3 regions of the Parafrankia sp. BMG5.11 genome follow, and region 2 is predicted to be linked to each of the others. Evidence: riboswitches for the same ligand, from Rfam matches in the RefSeq annotation. Region 2 holds a riboswitch; each other region holds the start of a gene.

Region 1 (4,481 bases), on a different contig from region 2:
CCTGCTCGAACCGGTTGGCGAACTCGTGGCCCAGCCCGGCGTAGGCGGCAACGTTGTCCGGGGTGCGGTACTGGTCCGGGCAGTAAGACGTCAGGGCCGGGCCTGGTCCAGCCGCCCTCCGGGTTCCTCTGTGTACCCGGGGTTGGCGCCTTCCGGCTTGGCCCAGAAGCCCCTGCCGGAGTCGACGAACGGGTCGCTGACCCACATCACCGGGGGACCCACCAGCCCGTCCGGCCGCGGCGCACCCGCCGGCCTGGTACCTGGCGCGGGACGGTTGCAGACGCGCGAACCGCTTCGGGCGATCGGAGGTCGGTGCGGGCACGGACTCTGCTCCCCTCTACAAGCTTGGCGGCGAACTCCCGAATCGAACTACCACTACGGAGCATAGTAGTTTTCCTTCGGAGCGCCGCCGTGTGCATGGCCTTGTCGTGGCCCTCGGCCAGCGAGCCTCGGGGAGTCATGGCTAGGTAAAAGGGCTGATGGCCCCTTCTTGGGTGGCACCTCGCGCCCCCGCGGGCGAACGGTCATGGCGGCAACAACTATCTTGCGTAGTAGGCTCTGGGTGGCGGACGCGGAAGAGGGTGACGTGACGCGCTGCGAGACACCGGCACGACACGGCGCGCTCTGGGCTCGACTCACGCTCGTGTCAGCCGTCCTGCTCGGGCTGCTGGCGATGCACGCCGGCCTGGCCGCGCAGGTGCACGCGCTCGTTTCGCCGCCCTGTGTCCAGGGAACCGACCGTGACGTTCACCCGCACTGGTCCCACTCGCACGAGCCTGGGGCCGAACCCCACGGCCACCAGGGCGTGCTCTGTTCGGCGGTGTTCCGGGACGACCCCGAACCGGTTCACGGCGGCGAACAACACGGCCTGGCGGCCATGTCCACCCCCTTCGGTGCCTCTGCCTTCACCGGGACGCGTGGCGACCCACCGCAGACGCCGCCGCCTCGGTACGTGACCGACCTGTCTGTCTACTGCGTGTGGCGGCTGTGAGCGGACCTGCGTCGGACGTCACGCACGCCTGTCGGCGCGCTCGACGACTCCGGCCTCAGATCCGTTGGCAATCCGACACCGAGGACGACTCGTGCGAAGAAGACGCCACCTTGGACTCGCCGCCGTAGCACTGGCCCTGACAGCCACGCTCGCGGCGTGCGGGGGCGACGACACCCCGACGGGCCCGTCGTCCGCCACAGCAGGGAGCAGCAGTGAGGCCAGCGACAGCGCCCACAACAACGCGGACGTGATGTTCGCCCAGATGATGATCCCGCACCACCAGCAGGCCGTGAAGATGGCGGAGCTGGCACCCGACCGGGCCGCCGATCCGGCGGTGCTCGCGCTGGCCCAGCAGATCGGGACCGCGCAAGCACCGGAGATCGAGACGATGACCGGCTGGCTTGCAGCGTGGGGCGAACCCACCGCCATGCCCGGCGCCGGCGGTCATGGCACCGACGACATGGGAATGATGTCGGAGGGCGACCTGACCGCTCTCCAGACGGCGTCTGGTCCGAACTTCGACCGCATGTTCCTGGAGATGATGATCCGGCACCACGGGGGTGCGATTGCGATGGCACGCACCGAACAGCGGGACGGACAGTTCCCCGACGCCGTGGCCCTGGCCAGGACGATCGAGTCCACGCAGACCACAGAGGTCGAGACCATGAAGGGCCTGCTCGGTACCGGATAGCCGAGCAGGGCCCTGGGGCACCGGCCGCGCGCCGGTGTCCCAGGGCACCTCGGGTCCCAGGCGCGACACTCGGCACGACGAACGCGAACGTCGGTCGCGGCGAATGACCTGACGACGAGACAGCTGACGACCGGAACAGCGGAACGGCTGGGAGACCTCGAAGTCGAGGCCATGGACCAGGTGTGGGCCGCGAGCGGCCCTCGTGGCATGGCACCAGGCCGGTGCCGGAGACCGTCCTGCCGGAGATGGTGGCCTTAACGGCCCGTTTCGGACCTGCGAGCAAGGCGACGGGGCAAGACGATCCACCCGGACTACCCGACCGTTCATCGGACACCGCGGGCCGCAGCGGCTTTGGCGGCCCCGACAGACGTCCCGTCAATCCTTCCGACAGCCACCAGTCTCGATGATCAATGTCTTTCGGTGGTGGAGAGGTCAGCACCGAGAGATCCCCTCACCCCGGGCAACTATGTCTCGTAGTAGGTGCCGAGCCTCGCGAAGGGTGGGTGGTGTCCGGACGCAGTGCGCCGAATTGCTGTCCTGATCCTCGCTGCGCGGGCCCGGGGAGGCTTGGTTGGGTGGCGGTCTGACCGCGATCTGGTGATCGAAGGCACTCCAAAGGCGCGTCTACTCCGCTCGGCGAACCTAGATCTTGCTGGAGCGGCGTGGATGTCCGTCGAAGATCTTCTGAGATCTTCCGATTGCTACCTACTATGCTCTGTAGTTGGTAGTGTGTGCATCTGCTGCAGCATCGGACCGTACGCCGAATCCTGCCCCTGGTCCGGTGACCCCTCCGACTTGCATCTGGGGCAGGAGCGGGGGAACCACGTTCCTCCGGGCGTCGCCTCCTTCGATGCCCTTGGGGTGAAGCCGAATACGCACGGGGCGTTCGGCCGGGCTCCCAGCCCGAACCCGACAGCTCACCTCGCATCACCTCGCAGGCGTAGGGGAAGGATCACCATGGTGTCTGCGCAGAGTGCGCAGCTTGATGCAGAAAGACGCCGACAGGAGGGACGCGGTCGCCACCGGGCTCCGTCCGTCCCCACAGCGTCGAGCCGGGCCAGAGCGCGGGCCCGCGCTGTCGCAGCGGTGACCACTGGCACTGTCGTGGTCTCCGGTATGGCTCTCGCTGGATGTGCGCCGGAGCCCAGCTCGGACGGCGCGTTGGACGACAGCACGAACACCACGTCACTGACGCTCGCGACCCAGATCGGGTCCCGGGTGGCAGTCGACGGCCCCGTCCAGGGTGCCGCGGGAGAGGGCGCGTCGCGCACCGTCCTTGATGCCACGACGGACATCTCTGCACCGACTCTGTCGTCCAAGATCGACGTGGGTCTGCGCGTGACGAACCCCGACGTGACTGTCAACGCGGACGAGCCTGTCAATGTCGGCTTCTCGCTGTTCAACGAGGAGACCCACGCCCCGCTGGCGGACCAGCTCATCAAGGTACAGGTCAAGCTACCCACCGGCTGGGCGACCTTCCTGCACCTGACCACCGACGAGCGTGGCTTCGCCTCCTACACGGCCCGCGTCCTCATCACCACGAACGTCACGGTGATCTTCGATGGAACGGACGCCCTCCAGTCCGCCCGCTCGGAGAACGAGGCGACGCTGCGCGTACGCCCGGCCCCGCCGCCGGTATCTGTGCAGGGCACCAGCAATGCCGTGAACGTCGAGACTCCGGCGGTCGACGTCAGCATCCCGGCCAACACGCTCGGGGAGAAAGCCGTATACCTGGCGTCGCGGCAAGCCGGTAAGCCCTACGTCTACGGGGCGACCGGGCCGTACAGCTTCGACTGCTCCGGCCTGGTGCAGTACATCTACAAGCAGCTCGGCAAGACACTTCCCCGGACCACCGACCAGCAGTACGCGGCGACAACCAGGATCGCTCAGGGCTCCGAACAGCCAGGCGATCTCATCTTCTTCGGCCAGCCCGGCGCGATCTACCACATGGGGATCTACGCCGGTGGCGGGAAGATGTGGGTCGCGCCGAAGACCGGTGACGTGGTGAAGCTCCAGACCATCTGGGCGGACTCCTACTCGGTCGGTCGGGTGACCTGAGCCGGTTCCACTGGCCATCGTGGCCCGGGCGGCTTTCGGCGGCGAGGTGCCGGTGGTCGTTGCAACCGATCCCCTAGTAGGCCAGCCGGTCTGGTCTGACTCCCACGCCGCTGTGAAGGCCATGGTGCTGCAGGCGGTCGCAGCGAGACGATCAGACGCAGTGATATCCGAGCTCATTGAGGGCGGGAACCGTGGTCATAACGAGTGGCAGGAGGAGCAGCACGGCGACGATGAGGCTGCGAGCCACGACGGCGGGACGGGACAGGGGCGGCTCCGCGGTCAAGAGACGCAGTACCCGTTGCCGTACGCCGGTGTTCGCCATGCCCAGCACGGATGCTGGGGGAGCCGCGAGCCGTAGCACTGCTTCGGCGACGACGTGGGGAGCGCTGCGCCGGGCCGCGCTGTCGTCAGCGGTGAGTTCGACGAGTCGGCGTAGCTCCTCCTGTCCTGTCCCGAAGAGCGGCACGGCTGGGAAGGCTCCGGCCAGCACGGCTGCCGTCGTGAGGATGAGGTGGTGTCTGCCTGCGAGATGGGCGCGTTCATGCGCGATGACGGCGTCGAGTTCGGTGGGATGCAACGCTTGCAGCGCGCCTTCGGTGACGACGACGCCCCCGCTCCGGCCCGGTAGGCAGAACGCACTGCGATCAGCATGATCCAGTATGTAGATCCGAAGTGTGGGATGAAAGCGCCCGAGCAATCGGACGTCATGCCGATGACGGACGCGCGATCGACGGCCGGTGA
Region 2 (4,481 bases):
CGGTGCTCGCGGTCTGCGCCGGCTACCAGGTGATCGGGGCGAGCTTCCCGGCCGGCAACGGCCGGGTCCACGAGGGCGTCCACCTGGTGGACATGGAGACCCGCCGCTCGTTCGACCCGCCGGACGTCCCGCCGCCACCGCGCGCCGTGGGCGACATCGTGGTGGAGCCCGACCAGCGGCTCGGCCTGCCGACGCTGTACGGGTACGAGAACCACGGCGGGCGCACCCGCCCGCTTCCCGGGTCCCGGGGCATCCCGCTCGGCACGGTGCGCCTCGGCGTCGGCGACGGCACCCCCGCGCGCACAGACGGCATCGTGGACGGGAAGGTCATCGGCACCTACCTGCACGGGCCGGTGCTGGCCCAGAACCCGGCCCTGGCCGATCTGCTGCTGACCTGGGTGCACGGCCGGCTGGCGCCGCTGGATGCGCCGGTCGAGGCGGACATGCTGCGCCGGGCGCGGGCGCGGGCGCTCGCCGGCGGCTGAGTGGGCGCCCGCGGACGGCTGGTAAGTGCCACCCGACGTCGTCCCGCCCGGGTCCGCGTTGACGCGCTGGGCTGAATCCGGCGATTTCCGGGGGCCGGGTGTGGTTCGGTTGGATCGTGGCGTCGAATCCCCTTGCCGGCTGGTGGGGCAAGAACAAGAGAAACGTGATCATCGCCGGGGTGGCACTTGTGGCCATCTGGTGGCTCGTCGCGGCCAATGGCCGTCCCAAGGTCGAACGGGTCACAATCCCGGATGGCTATCCGTCAGCCGACCGGGAACTGCTCGTTCAGGCACCCTCCAAACCGAATGACCCGTTGCCCCTGGTAATCATCCTGCACGATGACAATACGGATGCGAGTTCACTGGAACATGACAGTGACGCGTCGTCGCTGGCGAACCGCCGTGACTTCGCGCTCGCCTTCCCGGAGGCGGTCGCCGGTACCTGGCGACTCGACGACCCGAATGGAGCGGACCAGCAGTACCTGCGCGACGTCGTCCGCTACATGGACGAGGAACGCACCGACATCGACCTGAACCGGATATACGTCTGGGGTATCGGGGAGGGTGCGCGGCTCGCCCTGCTCGCCGCCTGCTCGCCCGGCCCCCCCGTCTACGCGGCGGTGGGCGTCGTGGGACAGTTCGAAGCGGAGCCCGGCCCCACCTGCGACAACGTCACCCAGCACGGGCGGGTTGCCGAGACGGACTGGGACAAAAAGGTCAGCAGCACGTTGTGGGACTTCTCCCGCGACCTTCGCCGGAAGGTCTGACCCAGCTTGGTTCGGTGCGCTGACCAGACAGTTCGCGCTAGTAGCAAAGAACTAGTCATTTAACAGATTGGCCGGCCGCCGGCCCCGCCGGGGACGGCTTGCTGGCCATTTCGGGGCTTGCGCCTGCCGCGGCCGTGTGGGCCGAGGGTCCGGCGCGGAGGTGCGCGTTCGCCGCGCGGAGGGGTCCTTCGAGTTTTCCCGGAGCCCCGGCCGTCCCACCCCGCGCGGGGTGGGACGGCCGGGGCTCGAGCGGTCCGTCGACGTCGCCGGGAGGGGGGTAACGGCCCCGACGGACCAGTGGGCGGCCGGAAGGCTTGAGGGGGTCCGCTGGCCGCCGGCCCGATGGGGGGGGGATCGGACAGACGGCCAGCGGAGTCCAGGGCCTTCCGGCCGGACGGACGTCAGATGGGGGGGGATCTGACGTCCGTCCCACCGGAAGGATCTCGGATCGGTGGGGTGCGGTTGACTTTCGCGTGGGCTGGTGCTGGTGCTGGGTTGGTTCGAATGGGGGTGTTGCTGCCTGATAGTGGCAGTCTGGCCGGCTAAAGCTACATCTACGCTACTTATGACGAAGTAGAATGATGCCGCAACGGCCTACCGTTCATGGCTGCCGGCCAGCTCATCGATGGCGCCACGTGGCGGAAGCATCGCGGAAGGTGTCGAAATCTGCCCGCGGCAGAGCTACTCCGGACATTCCGCAGCACAGACGTTCTGAGCAGACGTGACACCGGCGGTCCGGTACAGGGGACCTGGTGAACTCCGGAAGACCCGCCGGGCCGAGGTTGATCCCGACAACCCCGACCCGGCGGCGGAGCCGCGCGCGACCGGAGGGGGAGATCGCGCTGCGGCTCGTTCCGGGGGACGGGGCGTCTGCGTTCGGGCAGCCCCGTCCGAGCGGTGCGTGGGCTTGTGGAACGATCGACGTCGAGAACAGCCAGTCTCCTGGCTGGGCCGTGGGCCCGCCGTTCTCAGGTGACGCGGCCGACCAAGTACGAGGTCGTGTAGATCGTCTGAAGCTTGACGACATCACCAGTGCGGGGCGCGACCCACATCTTGCCGTCGCCGGCGTAGATGCCCATGTGGTAGATGTTGCCGGGGCTCCCGAAGAAGATCAGGTCGCCGGGCGCCTTGTTGTACTGGGAGATATGGGTGGTGGCCGCGTACTGCTGGTCGGTGGTACGCGGCAGGCTCTTGCCGAGCTGCCGGTACACGTACTGCACGAGCCCGGAGCAGTCGAAGGAGTTGGGGCCCTCGGCGCCGTAGACGTACGGCTTGCCGGCCTGCAGCGAGGCCAGGTAGACGGCCTTCTCGCCGAGGGTGTTGGTCGGCAGGTTGACGCTGACCACCGGGGTGTTGACGTTCACGCCCGTGCGGTCCGCGCTGCGGGAGGCCTGTGCGGGCGGCGGAGCCGGGCGGACGCGCAGCGTGGCGTCGTTCTCCGAGTGCGCCGACTGGAGGGCGTCGGTGCCGTCGAAGATCGCCGTGACGTTCGTGGTGGTGAGCACCTTCGCGGTGTACGACGCGAAGCCGCGGTCGTCCGTCGTCAGGTGCAGGAAGGTCGCCCACCCGGTCGGCAGCTTGACCTGGACCTTGATGAGCTGGTCCGGGATCGGGGCCTGGGTCTCCTCGTTGTAGAGCGAGAAGCCGATGTTGACGGGCTCGTCCGCGTTGACCGTGACCTCGGGGTTCGTCACGCGCAGGCCGACGTCGATCTTCGACGAGAGAGTCGGCGCGGAGATGTCCGTGGTGGCGTCGAGAACGGTGCCCGAACCGCCGCCGGTAGCGGTGGCGGCCTGGATGGCTCCGTCGACCGCCAGCCGGGACCCGATCTGGGTCGCGAGCGTCATCGGGGCGGTGTTCGTGCCGTCGTCCAGCGCGACGTCCGAGTTGACATCCTGGGCGCACCCGGCGAGCGCCACCCCGGAGACCGCGACGGTTCCGGTGGTGATGGCCGCGACGGTACGGGCCCTGGCTCTGGCTCGGCTGGACGCCGTGGGGGCGGACGGCGCACGGTGGCGGCCGCGCCCTTCCTGCCGGCGTCTCTCAGCATCAAGCTGCACACTTTGCGCAGACAACGTTGCGTTCCTTCCCGTACGCCTGCGAGGTGAGCTGTCGGGTTCGGGCTGGGCTGCCCGGTCCATAGCGCGACCTTCACGCGATGGACTTCACCCCTAGGCCAGCGCCGTGTCGTGGCGCCAGCCGGTGGAGGTGGGTCCCCCGCTCCTGCCCGTGGTGACGACTCGGAGGGGACACCAGGACCGCGGGCAGGATTCGGCGTTCGGTCCGGTGTTGTCGTGACGTCGGAAGCGAGACTAGTCCACACGGATGGTGTGGGTAAACACTAGTCCTCCTCAACTACGTCGAGTGTGCAAAGAAGTGCCCCTTGCTGCGCCGCATCTGCCCAGGTCAGGAGGGGTGCTGAGCCTTCGGTCACGTTTTCGGACGCCCACACGAGGATCACGTCCCAACACGTTAGGTGACCAGAACTTCCTGGCTTGCGCGGGGGTTTCCCGTACCGGCCGACCGGGCTGGGACTACCCGCGGAGCCCCTCACGGGCCCGGTTCGCTCCGTCCCCGGCCCGTCTCTTCCCGCCTCGATCCGGCGGCCGCGGACGACCGCGCGGCCCGATCCCCAGGACCCCTTCGCGGTGCTCCTGGGACGTGAACGGATCGACGCGCCGCCCGCGGGCAGGCACCCCCCGGAAGCTCCACCGGGCCTCGCTGCCACCGCGCACCGACCTGGCACCGGGCCCCGAGTCCCGCGGGCCTGGCCGGCCAGGCCCGCGGAAGTTCGTCAACTACCGGATCGGGCCAGTCGTCGTGAGCGTCCCGCTCGCCCTTTGGTATCCCGCTCGCCCTTTGGGGGCCGAACCCGGTCTGATCGCGCCCCGAAAGGGCGAGGCGGACACCAAACGGCGAGGTGGACGGCCCATGGGCGGACACGCGAGCCACCCGCCACCAGGCCGGGCCAGGGGCCAGGGGTCAGGGGCTGATCAGGGGCTGAGAGGAGGACCAGGGGCTGAGAGGAGGAGGAGGAGGAGGAGCGTTCGACGCCCGGCGGGGACCGCCGCTCAGCGAGCCCGGCCGTTGCGCCGGGTCAGGAAGCCGGAGCTGTTGAGGACCTGGAGCTCGATCTCGAGCTGCTTCACCTCGGGCGGCAGCGAGCGGTGGCTGCCGTGCAGGGCCTCGACGGCCGCGCGGGCGTGCTCGGCCAGGTCGTCCAGGGCCT
Region 3 (4,481 bases), on a different contig from region 2:
AGCCACCCTTGGGGGTGCTGCCGACGGTGTGAGGGCGCTGCCGGCCGTCTCAGGGCGTGCGACAGCTGTCGACGCTGTCAGCTGTCGGCAACGTCCGCTGGCGCCGCCGACGTCGGCCGTCGACGGTGGTGTCAGGTGAAGCCGGCGGTGCCGGGGTGCCTGGCGGCGCTGGTGGTGTCAGCCGCTGACGGTGGCGTTCCACAGGTTCTGGCCGACCACGCCGGGCTGACCGTCACTCACTCGGGTGAGGTACGAGTAGAGCGCGGCGATGCCCTGCGATTCCGGGCCGAACTTGCCGTCGACGGTCAGGACGAACCGGCGGTCGCGCATCTCTGCCTGCCATATGAAGGCGTCCGCGCGCACGTCGTCGCCCATACCGACGTTCAGCGCCTCGCCGCCGAACTGGCCGCCGACCTCAGCCCGAGCGCGCTCGAGCGTCATAGGCGGCTCGGCCGGCGTCAGGGCCTGGGCGATCACGTCGCCGCCGGCACCGGACGACGCCGGCGCCGGGCCGTTCCTCGTGAGGCCGAGCTTGCTGGTGCAGCCGGGCCATGGTGACCAGCCGCGGCTGTTGTACAGCTTGTACGCGGCCTCGTCCTGCATCGCGGGAGGAGCCTGGTCGGGTCGGCCGGGGTAGCCCAGGCCCGTCCAGGTGCGCTGGTCGAACTGGTAGGCACCGTAGAAGCCGTTGCCGGTGTTGATGGCGTAGTTGCCGCCCGACTCGCACTTGCGGAGCTTCGCGAAGTCGTCGGCAGTCGCCGCTCCCGCGGGAGCGGCGGTCACCGCGAGCCCGGTGCCGACCAGCGCCGTCACGGCGCCGGTGGTGCGCAGGACCCGAGTCGCGGTGGACGGTCCCTGGGTCGCTCGGTGCCTTCCGCCACGGCCATTGGAACGGGCGGGAACACGATCATGCGATCGCATCAGAGTCCTTCCCGTCGCCTACGGGGTGAGCTGTCGGGTTCGGGCTGGAAGTTGCCCGGTCGGCGCCGCTGGCCCGGAGCCCGTCCTCGCGGATCGGTGTGCTCCCGGCCGCACGTTTCGCCGGCTTAACCCCTAGGACGCCGGGGGGGCGTCCGGATGGTGGGTCCCCCGCTCCTGCCCGATGTTGTCCGTGCTCGTTCCGGCCATGGGGACGGGGGCAGGACTCGGCGTCCGTCCGCATGACCTCGCCCGGGGAGGCGAGTGGGCGGAACTGTAGCGAGATCTAGCTAGACGGCGCAAATTCGGGCGGCTAGTGGGGGATGCGAAAGGACCACATCGGAGCTACCCGAATGGGCTGATTGACGAGTGACGTAGCCGATTGTGACGAGACGCACTGATCCGGATGACGTTACCGCCAGGCCGCGGACGGCCGTCCGCCGGGGTGGGTCGGGCCGCGTGCCGTCGCGTCTGGACGGCTCCTCGAAAGTATTTTTGTCGTTCGTTTGTAGTTTTTTCCTAGATAATTACGTTTTGTATATCTAACATGACTATATGTAGGTTGATGGGGTTGTGGGCCCGGGGGCACGGGGCGCGGCGGAGGGAGGACCTGCACGGGCGACGGGATCGGGCTGGCCGTCCGCGGCGGGCGTGTCCCGGCCTGTGTGGGACACGCCCGCCCGCCGGGATCACCGGCGTGGACGGCTCCTCCTGCGGCCTGGGCCGGAGGAGATCATGCGGCGGGCTCGACCTAGCAGAGTCGGCGGCGGATCACGCGCCGCGGCGACTTGGCTGTCGGAGGGTTCGTCCGATCATCGGGTGGATCACGGATGAGAACACGGCCCCCGGCATCGGGACTTCGACGCCGGCTTGCCGCCTGAGTCCGTACCGCCTCCCGTGCCGCGCGGATCGTTGGGGCGATCCGCGCACCGGCCCCCGCCCGCACGGCGGGGTCTGCCCCGTGCGGGCGGGTCATACGGTCCTGGCGCCGGCGGGTCTTCGCCGCGGACGAACCGGGGCGACGCAGAGTGCCGAGCTCGTGCTGGTGGGGGAATCGCGGTTGCGACAGCACGTGGTCGGCCGCGGGCGGGATGTCCGGAGACACACCGGCTGGGCGGAGTTGGAACACGGATGATTCGCCGGCGCCCGGTTCGAGGGCCTGAGTCCATGGAGGGATGGCTCACCGCGACGGGCGCGGGTGGGATGCCTCGTCCGGGGGAAGGACGCCTTGCGAAGGGGGCTCGACCGGTGCGTGGGGGCCACCGCGACCGGACGGCGGCGTGGGGGCGGCCGTCAGGAGGGTGCGGTGGGTCGGTTCAGGCCAGCGGGGGAGCGGGCGCCGCGTGCGGCGGTGGCCGTCAGACGGCCCGGCTGGTGACCGAGTGCGCCGGTCGGCAGACGTCAGCCGAAGGTGGCCGCCCAGGTCTGCGGACCCAGGACGCCGTCCACCACGAGGCCGCGTGCGGCCTGGAAGTCACGCGCCGCGGCCGCGGACCGTGGTCCGTAGCTGCCGTCGACCGTGAGGGGGTAGCCGAGGGAGGTCATCTTGGCCTGCCAGGAGCGGACTTCGTCGCTGACCTGGTTGACCATCGACGCGGTGTATGTCCGCGTCAGGTTCGGGACGCCCGCGGCTGCGGGCTGGGCGACCAGCGAGGTGCGCTCGGCCGCTCTGGACGCCTGGACCCCGGCGCCTGATGACGACGCGCCGGGCAGGAGCTGCTCGGAGCCCATTCCGCTCCCGCAGACCGGCCACTGGCCGAACCCGGAACGGAGTGCGAGTTGCAGTGCCGCTGCGTCCTGCACGGCGGGCGGAGCCGTGTGTGGCAGCCCCGAGTAGCCGAGGCTGCGCCAGGTGCCTGGCGAGAACTGGTAAGCGCCATAGTAGCCGTTACCGGTGTTCGTCGTGTAGTTACCGCCGGACTCGCATTGCCGTAGACCTTCCCAGGTCGTGGCGGCGTTGGCCGGCTGGCTCAGGGCGAGTGTTCCGCCGACCGCCGCGGCGATGACGGGGACGGAGACGAGAGTGCGGGCCCGGCTGCGGGTACTGCTGCGGCGTTGTCGGCCACTGGTACGTGCGTCGGACATGCGTGAGTTTTCCTTCCCCACGCCTGCGAGGTGAGCTGTCGGGTTCGGGCAGGGAAAAAGCCCGGCCGCCAAGTCAGGAACTCCGGAAATCCTGTGCCTTCGGCAACGGAGGACAAGCTTCCTCCTCGTGCCGTCGGCGTTAGCGGCTTCACCCCAAGGTCCCCAGAATCGGCGACCGGGTATTGGTTCCCCCGCTCCTGCCATCGGGTTTCTGTTTCCAACGGATGGGGGCAGGGATTCGGCGTGCCACCCGTCGGGTGCCCGGCCTGTCTCCGGGCACGGCGAAGACCATAACCACGCCGTCAGGTCGAATGACAAGCACTGAATGCCTCGGGTGAAAAAGAGCACACCGTCCGGTGGCTGCTTGAGGTTTGATCACGGTGCTGGTATCGCGCGCGCATGCGCGCTCATTAACTTGGCGACCGCGTCGTGGAGGGTGGTTCGTACCGACAGATCACACTGGTGAAAGATCGTTACCATTGGGCGTGCTGTCGGCAATCAAGCCGAATATGCGAGAAGGCTACCCGCGGCCGGCCAGGCCGTCATCAAGCAGCTAGAAAATTCATATCGTCGTGCTGATACCAGCCCGCATGCCGTGATGTGTGAGAAACGCAACTGTAACTATGAGTTAACTTGTTGGGGTGTTTCTGTGACTGCTTGCGGGGTGGTGGCGTCCCTCGGGGTCGGGTCGGTACGTCCCATTCGTCCCTCGGATCGATCTTGGCTGAGGTGGGTCCGTGTGTGTCTCTCGCTCGTGATCGGGCGATCGCGTGGGCTGTCTGGTGCCTCTCTGCGTGCCCCGAAGTAGCCCCGTTCGGGCGGGAATCCGAGCTGTCCCGCGGGCCCACGGGCGGGGCGGCTCGCGGTTCGGCCACGGCGTGCGTCTCGGGGCGGGCCGGAAGAGGTATCACCGGGGCGCACGAACGGGTGCGCTCGGGTCACCGCGGCAGCAGCGTTCGGCGCGCGGCCGCATGTGTCGGCATGTGTCGGGTAGGACGCATCGGGGCCGCTGAGACACATAGGAGCCCACGCGAACGCTGCGTCCGGTGTGGACTCCGATGGGTCGTGCGCGTGGTCTCGGCAGGCTTTACCCGATCCGCAACCCATGAGGGGCCTGTGGTGGGCTGTGGGCTTCGGAGTGTCCTGGGTTGGTATGGGCGCCGATGTCGCGCCGACCGCCCGCACGATCTTCATGAGGCCTCGCCGGGCGGGTGACGCCTCGCGTCCACATCGAGGGTGCGCTTCCGCATGGATAGGAGCGGGTGCACACTCTGTTCCGAGTTGGCGCCGTGTGCTCCGCTGGGCACCGCGCGCCCACGATAGCTTTGTGTGCCTATTTGGGCACTATGCGTCCCGGGTGTCATTGGGTGTCCGGATGGCACTGAGCGTCCCGGATGGCACTGGGCGTCCCGGGCGGCATCGGGCGGCACCGGGTGTCGGGCGGCACCGGGCGAGGGGCCCCGTCCCGGGTAAACGGT

What was found. A riboswitch is a leader RNA that binds a small molecule or an ion and turns the genes downstream of it on or off. The one in region 2 is predicted to bind cyclic di-AMP.
Region 1: it holds a riboswitch for cyclic di-AMP, as region 2 does, so the genes downstream of both, E0504_RS36180 (C40 family peptidase) here and E0504_RS13535 (C40 family peptidase) in region 2, are expected to answer to the same signal.
Region 3: it holds a riboswitch for cyclic di-AMP, as region 2 does, so the genes downstream of both, E0504_RS04140 (transglycosylase family protein) here and E0504_RS13535 (C40 family peptidase) in region 2, are expected to answer to the same signal.

The regions. Positions count from the first base shown of each region.
Region 1 is NZ_SJXI01000063.1:1,697-6,177, reverse strand. It holds gene E0504_RS36190 (hypothetical protein) at 563-991, shown strand; gene E0504_RS36185 (DUF305 domain-containing protein) at 1,083-1,682, shown strand; cyclic di-AMP (ydaO/yuaA leader) riboswitch at 2,482-2,609, shown strand; gene E0504_RS36180 (C40 family peptidase) at 2,844-3,740, shown strand; gene E0504_RS36175 (M56 family metallopeptidase) at 3,892-4,481, opposite strand, start outside.
Region 2 is NZ_SJXI01000017.1:69,535-74,015, forward strand. It holds gene E0504_RS13525 (type 1 glutamine amidotransferase) at 1-485, shown strand, start outside; gene E0504_RS13530 (PHB depolymerase family esterase) at 584-1,252, shown strand; gene E0504_RS13535 (C40 family peptidase) at 2,221-3,327, opposite strand; cyclic di-AMP (ydaO/yuaA leader) riboswitch at 3,333-3,539, opposite strand; gene E0504_RS13540 (hypothetical protein) at 4,324-4,481, opposite strand, start outside.
Region 3 is NZ_SJXI01000003.1:164,819-169,299, reverse strand. It holds gene E0504_RS04145 (transglycosylase family protein) at 178-921, opposite strand; gene E0504_RS04140 (transglycosylase family protein) at 2,320-3,003, opposite strand; cyclic di-AMP (ydaO/yuaA leader) riboswitch at 3,010-3,257, opposite strand.